Linked DNA regions of Pontiella desulfatans. The protein of the gene in region 1 interacts with the protein of each later gene in a pairwise test. Links are inferred from orthologs where the notes say so. Each region holds a gene or a part of one and is shown on either strand. Other genes may lie near its edges.

The links.
Region 2: the proteins of dnaE (region 1) and dnaN interact in binary tests that used the Escherichia coli proteins (3 or more experiments, as listed by UniProt). The link is inferred for Pontiella desulfatans from one-to-one orthologs.

Annotation. Positions count from the first base shown.
Region 1 is NZ_CAAHFG010000004.1:814,515-820,398, reverse strand. Bases 728-4,819 are described here. They hold dnaE (DNA polymerase III subunit alpha), read left to right. Parts: upstream 728-1,073; coding sequence 1,074-4,619; downstream 4,620-4,819. Other genes in these bases: E9954_RS28960 (lysophospholipid acyltransferase family protein), read left to right, coding at 4,623-4,819. In the rest of the region: E9954_RS28970 (PAS domain S-box protein), read right to left, coding at 1-627; more of E9954_RS28960, read left to right, coding at 4,820-5,522; E9954_RS28955 (putative quinol monooxygenase), read left to right, coding at 5,541-5,867. UniProt on the Escherichia coli protein: DNA polymerase III is a complex, multichain enzyme responsible for most of the replicative synthesis in bacteria. This DNA polymerase also exhibits 3' to 5' exonuclease activity. The alpha chain is the DNA polymerase catalytic subunit.
Region 2 is NZ_CAAHFG010000004.1:419,478-423,169, forward strand. The notes cover bases 1-2,796. They hold dnaN (DNA polymerase III subunit beta), read right to left. Parts: upstream 2,048-2,796; coding sequence 953-2,047; downstream 1-952. Other genes in these bases: amrS (AmmeMemoRadiSam system radical SAM enzyme), read left to right, coding at 1-464; E9954_RS27330 (hypothetical protein), read right to left, coding at 494-733; dnaA (chromosomal replication initiator protein DnaA), read right to left, coding at 2,393-2,796. Outside these bases: more of dnaA, read right to left, coding at 2,797-3,692. UniProt on the Escherichia coli protein: Confers DNA tethering and processivity to DNA polymerases and other proteins. Acts as a clamp, forming a ring around DNA (a reaction catalyzed by the clamp-loading complex) which diffuses in an ATP-independent manner freely and bidirectionally along dsDNA.

The DNA.
Region 1 (5,884 bases):
GCGCCGATAATCGACCATCCGCTCCATCGACTTGTTGCCATCGATGAACCGGCCATCCAAGCCAATCAGGAAACAGGCGTCCGGCGCCTCTTCGAACAGAATCCGGAAGCGGGCCTCGCTTTCGTGCAGGTCGGCAGCGCGCGCCTTCACATCGCGCTCCAAACCGAGGTTGATCATGGCGAGTTCCTGCTCGCTCTTGCGAAGCGCGTCCTCCACCCATACGCGCTGGGTAATGTCCACCAGCACCATCAGGCAGAGCCCGCTCGCCGGACGGGGCGTACACTCCGCCCGAGCAACGATCCGCTTGCCGTCGACCGGTTGCAGCACAAGATCGACCCCATGCTTTTCCCCGCGCTCAACCACATGGTTGCGATGGGCTTCCCACGCTTCGGCGGACTCGGCATGCACAAAACCGGAAAACGCCTGCCCCTTGAGCTGGGCCGCCAGCTCCATCCCCAGCAGCGTTCCCGCCGTGGCGTTGGCCTCCAGGATCCGGCCGTCGAAATCGAGAATGAGATAGCCGGCCGGAGCATACTCGTAGAATTCCGCAAGAATCCCCTGCCTTGCCCCAAGGTCCGCCGACGGAATAACCGTTGCATTTCCAGTCTTGCCGAACTTCATAATCATTTCCCCTCCCAGTTTTCGCAAACTACCTTAAAGAAGATATGAAACAAGTCAAGCCATGCGCGAAACAACAAAGTTGCGAGTCAAGAGCTTGCGCGACGCAAGGACGGCGCATGTCGCTGACCGCGTGCTCATCTGACCCATTCAATAAAAAAGCACCTACAAGGAATGGCCTTATCCGGAAGAACCCCCTGCAAAACGGGACTTTCGATGTATGAATAGCCATTGGTTTTATTTTCTCCTGTTCATTGGAACGGGTGGATTTTATCTTCCCTACAATGCGAATTCACGGCGCACTTTTGGAACCGCGAAAGAATGCAAGGAACGCAGAGAGAAACCCGGGACGACCTGCCAGCGATACATTTTGCGTTCTCTGCGTTCTTTCGCGGTTAGATTGAATCCGGCTGGGTCGCGCATTGCCTTTTTTTAGATTGATTTAGGAGTTTTTCATGAGCCAAGTACCGTTTTGCCATTTGCATTTCCACACCTGCTACAGCCTGTTGGACTCCGCCGTGAAGGTGAAGCCGGCGTTGCAAGCGGCGAAGGACATGGGCATGGACTACCTGGCGATGACCGACCACGGGGTCTTGTACGGGGCGGTGGAATTCTATAAGGCGGCCTATGCGGCGGGCATCAAGCCGATCATCGGTTGCGAGGTATATCTGGCGCGCCACGGGATCGAGGAAAAGAGCTCGCAACGCAACAACATGCATCTGGTGCTGCTGGCGGAAACCCAGGAGGGCTACGAAAACCTCGTGAGGCTGGTGTCGCTGGCCCACCTCGAGGGCCAATACTACAAACCGCGCATCGACAAGGAGATGCTCAAGAAATATTCGAAAGGACTGATCGGCCTAGCGGCCTGCCTGCGCGGCGAGGTGACCGAGGCCTGCAAGGACGGCGACCTGGATAAGGCCGAGGCGCTGGCGCGGGAATACACCGACATTCTGGGGCCGAACAACTTTTTCCTCGAGCTACAGGACCACGGGCTGGCCGACCAGAAGATCGCCAATCTAAACATGCTGGAAATTGCCAAGCGCACCGGCTTCCCGCTGGTGGCGACCAACGACGTGCACTATATCCGGCAGGAGCATGCGGAGGCCCACGATGTTTTGATTTGCCTGCAGCGCGGCGACCTGGTGGCCGACACCTCGCGCCACCGCTACGAAGGCGACCAGTTCTACATGAAGAGCGGCGAGGAGATGGCCGCCCTCTTCCCCGACCACCCGGAGGCGATTTCCAACACGGTCGAGATTGCCAAGCGCTGCAACGTGGAATTTTTCTTTCCGGAAAAGGCGGAAGACCTCCACTTCCCGTTCTTCCCGCTGCCCGATGGGTTTACATCGGACTACGACTATCTCGTGCACCTCGGCAAGGAGGGGCTCAGGAAGCTCTACGACATCCACGACCTGGACCACCCGAAGAACGACTATGAGCAGACGATCAACGAGCGCTTCTACTATGAAGTCAGTGTGATCAAGAAGACCAACTACATCAACTATTTCCTCGTGGTGGCCGACTTCATCCAGTGGGCGCGCGCGCAGGGCATCCCGGTCGGGCCGGGCCGCGGGTCGGGCGCGGGGTCGCTGCTCGCCTATTCGCTGGCGATCACGACGATCGAGCCGCTGAAGTACAACCTCATTTTCGAACGCTTCCTCAACCCCGATCGCGTATCGCCGCCCGACTTCGATATCGACTTCTGCCCGACGAAGCGCCAGCAGGTGATCCAGTATGTGCGCGACAAGTATGGCGAGGACTGCGTGGCGCAGATCATCACCTTCGGAACGCTCGGCGCCAAGACGCTGATGCGCGACCTCGGCCGCGTGCTCGAAATCCCCCTGCCCTACTGCGACCGGCTGGCCAAGATGATTCCGGACACGCCGGGGACCAACCTGGAAAAGGCCTTGGCCGAAAGCCCCGAATTCAAGCAGGCCACCGACACCGAACCGGATGCGCGGCGGATCATGAAATATGCGCGCCTGCTCGAAGGCCTGCCCCGCCACACCGGCATGCACGCCGCCGGCGTCGTGATTGGCGAAAAGCCGCTGATCGAGATCATTCCGCTCACGAGGGAACCGAAGGAAAAGCTGACGGTCGTCCAGTTCGAGAAAGGGCCAACCGAAGAGATCGGCCTGCTGAAGATGGACTTCCTGGGGCTGAAAAACCTGACGATCATCTACGAAGCCTGCGCACTGATCAAACGTAACCACGGGATCGACGTCGACCCCGAAAAGCTCGACATCGAAGACCAGAAAACCTTCGAGCTGCTGGCCAAGGGCGACACGGTCGGCGTCTTCCAGCTGGAATCGGGCGGCATGCGCGACACCCTGCGGCAGGTGAACCCCGACTGCATCGAGGACATCATCGCCATCCTCGCGCTCTATCGCCCGGGGCCGATGCAGTTCATCCCGACCTACACCAAGCGCAAGCATGGGCAGGAAACGGTGGAATACGACCACGAACTGCTCGAACCGATCCTGAAGGAAACCAACGGCATCATCGTCTACCAGGAGCAGATCCAGCAGGCGGCGCAGAAGCTGGCCGGCTTCTCGCTCGGCCAAGGCGACATCCTCCGCCGCGCCATGGGCAAGAAAAAACCCGAGGTGATGGCCGAGCAGCGCGGCAAGTTCGTCGAGGGCTGCAAGGCCACCAACGACATCAGCGCCGAGCTGGCCAACCGCATTTTCGACAACATTACCGAATTTGCGAAATACGGCTTCAACAAGTCGCACTCGACCGCCTACGGTTTCGTGACCTACCAGACGGCCTGGCTGAAGGCGCACTATCCCGCCGAGTTCATGGCTGCCCTGCTCTCGGGGGAAATGGGCAACTCCGATAAATTGACCGGCTTCATCGCCGAATCCAAGGAGATGGGCATCGACGTGCTGCCCCCGAGCGTCAACGAGTCGATCGGCCGCTTCAACGCGGTGCAGGACGGCTCCGGCATCCGCTTCGGCATGGCGGCCATCAAGGGCGTCGGCGAAGGCGTGGTGGAGGAAATCGTGCGGGAGCGCGACGAAAACGGCCCGTTCACCGGCCTGATGGATTTTTGCTCGCGCATCACCTCCGCCAACAAGAAGGTGATCGAAAGCCTGATCCGCTCCGGGGCCTTCGATTTTTGCGGCATCCACCGCGCCCGGCTCTTCAACGGGATCGACATCTGCATCGGCCGGGCCGCCGAAGCGCTGAAGGACAAGGCCGCCGGCCAGGTCTCGATGTTCGACATGATGGGCGGCGGGGCCGAAGAGGAATCCGCGGGCAGCACCGACGAAGAGCTGCCCGACGTCAAACCCTGGAGCGAGTCCGACATGCTCGCGGCCGAGAAGGAGCTGATCGGCTTCTTCATTTCCGGGCACCCGCTGGCCCGTTTCGAGTGGGTGCTCAACAAGTTTGCGCTCAAGCGCGTGAAGGATATCCAGCAGCTCGCCGCCGGGGAGCGAACGCGCGTGGGTGGAATGATCACGGAAACGCGCAAGCTCTTCACGAAGAAAGACCAGAAGCCAATGGCCACCTTCCGGATCGAGGGGCTGGAAGGGGCGATCAGCGCCATCATTTTCCCGAACCCCTACGAGGAATACGGCTCCCACATCGTGGATGATGCCACCATGATGTTCGGCGGCATCATGATGGAGGAGGACAGCGGCGACCTGAAATTCCAGGTGCTGGAAATCTTCCCGCTCGAGCAGGCCGCCGGCATGTTCTGCGACCGCGTCAGCATCCACCTCCCGGAAATGGGGGTGAATGAGCAGGTGATGGCCACGCTGAAGGAGGCGGTGCAGGAATACCGCGGGAACACGCCCCTGAACCTGTGCATTGAATTTGTCGATGGACCCAAGGTTTTCCTGGATACCGACGGCGACTACAAGGTGCGCCCCTGCGCCGAGCTCGAGCGCAAGGTCGAGCAAACCCTCGGCGAGGGGCTGGTCTACGTCGCCGCCAAATCCGATCCGCTGCGGTTCCCGCCGAAACCGAGGAAGTGGGAGAGGAATAAGGGATAGTCGATGCACAGGCCCAAACACGTTGTTGAATATCTACTTTTCCGAAGCATTGCCGGACTGGTGCTGATCCTGCCCTTGCGCGCGGCGCTGGGGCTGGCCTGGCTGGTGGCGGCGGGGACGCATTTCCTCGGGCGGGTCAACGTGGAGCGGACGCGCAACCGCATCCGCGAGGTGTTCGGCGAACAGAAGACGGAAAAGGAGGTGCGCCGCATTGCGTGGCTGGCCTGGCGCAACCTGTGTTTTTCCGCAATCGAACAGATCCGCTTCCCCAAGCTCACGCTAGCGAAGATTCGCAAGCAGCCGATGGGGTCGCTGGAGGGCGACCTGAAAAAAATCATGGAGGGCTGCGAATCCGGATTCATCATGACCACGGCGCATTTCGGGAACTGGGAAATTGCGGCCATCGCCGGCGACCTCATCGGTCTTCCCCTCTTCACGATTGTCCGGAAACAAAAAAACCCCCTGATGAACGACTACATCAATAAAATGCGCTGCTCCTTCAACCTGGAGCTGATCTACCGCGAGTCCAACATCTGGAAAAGCGTGGTCGACCGCATCAAGCAGGGCAAGGTGCTCGCCATTCTTCCCGACGTCAATGTGCGCAAGGGTGCAACGGTTGATTATCTCAACAACAAGGCAACCGTTGCGCCGGGAGCCGCCCATTTCGCACAGCTGGCCAACTGCCCCATCTACCCGGTGATGGCGCGGCGCATCGGATGGACCCAACACGACGCCACCCTGCTCGCCCCCATCCTTCCCGATCCGGAAGCGGACAAGAAAGCCGACCAGCAGCGCATCATGCAGGAAATCATGGCGGCCTTTTCAAAAGAGGTGCTCAAGGCGCCCGAGCAATATTTTTGGTATAACAAACGCTGGGTACTTGATCCGAAGTCAGGGAATTAACCTTATAGGAGATGCACCATGTTCATTGTCCATGTATTCATTCATGTAAAACCCGAGAACACGGAAGAGTTTAAAGCCGCAACGCTTGAAAATGTGAAAAACTCGATGCTCGAACCCGGCATTGCACGGTTCGATTTCCTGCAGGACGCCGATCCCAACCGCTTCGTGCTGGTGGAGGTGTACCGCACCCCGGCAGATGCCGCCGCACACAAGGAAACACCACATTATTTGGTATGGCGCGACACCGTTGCCCCCATGATGGCCGAACCGAGATCCAGCACCAAATACACGAACATTGCCCCGGGCGAGCACGGCTGGGACACGGTTTCCGTGTTGAATGAATAACGATTCCACCCATCACC
Region 2 (3,692 bases), 400 kb from region 1 along the record:
CATTTTCGAATCGCTTCTACGAAGAGATTTGCGATGCCCGGTTAAAGCCGGTACTCAATGCACTGAAAATCATGCAAGATTCCGGCGTGTTCCTGGAAATCACCAATCTACTCATTCCAACCCTAAACGACTCTGAAGAGGAAACGAAACAGCTATGCGCTTGGATTGCCGAAAACCTAGGGATTGAAACCCCACTTCATTTTTCACGATTCTTTCCGCAAAACCAATTGCGTCACCTTCCTCCAACCCCGATGGAAACCATTATTCGTGCCAGGGAAATTGCCCTTGGAACTGGCCTGCAATTTGTATACGTCGGAAACATGCATGATGGGGAAGGGGAGTCCACCCGGTGTCCGGGCTGCGGCGTATGCCTTATTGAACGGTATGGTTACCGAATAGTAAAAAACGGGCTAGTGAATGGAGAATGCCCTGATTGCAAAACAGGCATACATGGAGTTTGGTGAACTCCCTTGCCTATTCACTCAATTAAAACTCATTTGACCGACTTAACGAATTCACCGAATTCATCGGGTGAAACATCATCCAGCGACATTCCACGCTTATCCAGTTCATCCTCTATTTTTCGGATAAGTTGCTGAATATACGCATGACTTTCATCGGATCCCATAAAAACATCATATTTTTCCCCTTTTGTGATCCGAACATGCCCATCCTCGGCATCGAACCCTACACCTAGCAGACGAATGATTTTCTTCTGGTTAGCCTTAGACATTTTTTTGATAAACCTGCTTGATCCAACAAGGGGAAATGGATACTTTCTGCCCTCATTCATTGCCGAATGGTGTAATTGGCAGCACAAGCGACTCTGACTCGCTTAGTCAAGGTTCGAGTCCTTGTTCGGCAACCATTTTCCCCAAACCACTGGATAAGTGGACTGCTGGTTAACTGGCAAGCTTCCCAACCACCATCCCACCATTCGGTTTTCCACGCGTTAACTCACGCGGATCGGCATGATCACGTAAAGGAACGGGACATTCGTCTTAATCACGCCGGGGCTGAGTTCGTCCGAGAGTTCCAGGAAGATTTCATCGCTATCAAGATGCTTCAGCGGCGCCATCAGGAAGGCCGGGTTAAATGCAATCGTGATATCCTTTCCAGAATATTTCACAGGAACCGCTTCACGCGATTCACCGATTTCCGGAGAGGAAGTCAAAAGTTCCATGCGGTTTTCAGTAATTTGAACCTTCACCGAGGCAGCCTGGTCATCAAGCATGAGCGAGACACGACGAACGGCGCTCAGCAGCATTTCGCGATCAATGGCAATCCGCTCTTCGCATTGGGAAGGAATAACCTGGCGATAATTCGGGTAGGTTCCGTCGATCAGCTTCGAAATAATAAAAATATTTCCGAATTCGAAGGCCACCTGCGTTGCGGAGGTCTTGATGATGGCTTCACCTTCATCGCCGAGTGTTTTGATTAACTCATTAACGGTCTTGGTGGGCACCACAATATCAACTTCTGCATCGTCTGGCATGTCGATTTCCTGCTCCACAAGAGCAAGGCGCCTACCATCCGTGCATACGGTTGTGAGCTTGTTGTCCCGGAATGCCATCAGGGAACCATTCAAAATCGCCCGGGATTCGTCCGTAGAGGCCGCGTAGGATGTTTTCTGAAGGATATCCTTCAGCGTGCCTTGAACGAGCGTATAGGAGAAACTCTCTTCGAATGTGGGCATAGGCGGAAAATCATCCCGGGAAAGCCCTTCGAGTTTGCATGTGTAGGAACCGGAGATGATCGTGGCCACATCTTCATTGCTCACGCCGATGTCAACCTGATGGCTGGGCAAGTCTCGGCAAATACTGAAGAACCGACGGGCCGGAAGGGTTGTTGCTCCATCCTCATCGATGTCAGCCTCGATACTGGTTCTAACACTGACCTCCATATCGGTTGTTGTGAGCGTCAGCTTCCCGTTGCCCGCTTCGAGCAGGACATTCGAAAGAATCGGTAGCGTGGTTCGTTGGCCAACGATCGACTGCACCTTTTGCAACGCTTCCAGAATTTGATCCTTCTCGATGCTGAACTTCATTAACAAGCCTCCTGTTATATAGATATACTCTATTTATAAATTCACTATTAGTATTAGTTGTGGATAACCGTTCAAAAACCTACCGATTTACCGTAACCCCGTCACCCGTAAAAGTTTGAAAAAATCAACAACCCTGTTAATAAGCTGGGCATAAAAACAGGTGTCTGTTCACAACCCCGAGTTGTTAATTCCATCATCAGAAACTCCACAGGTTATCAAGGATTCATTAACAGGCCGTAAGCGTAGGGGGAGTCCGCGCCCTCTGTCAAAATGAATACCTTTGCATAAGAAAAAAACCGTCCCAGTCGAGACGGTTCCCATTTGAAAATCAAATGCCATCCAACTCTACTGAACCGCTTTCACACAATTCTTGCTCACCTTATCCTTGAGAATAGAGATCGTTTGTTGCAATCCACGATCGGCCTTGGCCTTTTCAGAGACCTGTTCATGTGCATAAAGGATGGTTGCATGGTTACGGCTGAACTGCTCGCCAATCACAGGGAACGACTGCGTGGTCATGGTTCTGGAAAGATGCATGGCAATCTGCCGCGGCCAGGCAATATCCCTCGAGCGTCTCTTTCCGGTCAGGTCGGACTGGCGCAGGTCGAAGTGCTCGGCAACGGTGCGCTGGATAACATCGACGCTGATCGCGGCCTGGGATTCCTTATCGAGGAGATCGTGCAATAGTTCTTCCACCTTTTGAACGTCCACTTGCTGGTTGGTAAGCGACATGAATGTGGCGACGCGGATCAAAGCGCCTTCCAGACTGCGGATATTTGAAGAAACACGTTCCGCTAGGTAATCCAGCAAATCATGGCCGATGTTAAGGTTGAGTAGTTCGGCTTTCTTGCGAAGGATTGCCGTTCGGGTTTCCACATCGGGCTTGCCGAGTTCCGTAACCAACCCCCATTCGAAACGGGAAATGAGGCGGGGTGCCAATCCTGCCATTTCGCTTGGTGTGCGGTCGGAAGTCAGGACAATTTGCTTATGGCTTTCAAAAAGTGTGTTGAACGTGTGGAAGAATTCCTCCTGTATACGCGCTTTTCCATCGAGAAACTGGATGTCGTCGATCATCAGCATGTCGATTTTGCGGTATTTCTTCCTGAACGCTGCCACGTTATTGTTCTGAAGCGCATCGATGTATTCGTTCAGGAAGGTTTCGCATGTGGTGTAGCAAATCTTTGCCCGCGGTTTTTTGGTTGCGATATGGTTTCCGATCGCCTGCATCAGGTGGGTTTTTCCCAATCCGACACCGCCATAGATGAAAAGCGGGTTGTAGGTGCGCGAAGGCGAATTGGCCGCCGCCATGGCCGCAGCATGGGCAAACTGGTTCGCCGCTCCAACCACATAGGATTCAAATGTATAGTTGGGATTAAGGTTATGACTCGGTTTCTTGTTCCCAAAACCGAGCGTCGGAAGCGAAATCGGCGACGGAGCTTCCGGCTCCGGTTCCGGTTTAACGGAATCGAAACAACTGGAGTCCACTTCCAGCGAGATTTCCATCTCTTTCCCACTCACGACCATCACGGCTTTTCGGATCATGGGGAAATAGTTTTCCTCCAGCCAATCCTTGTAGAAATCGTTGGCAACCGCCAGACGCATGCGCTCGCCTTTGATTTCCATGCACTGGATCACAGCGATCCAT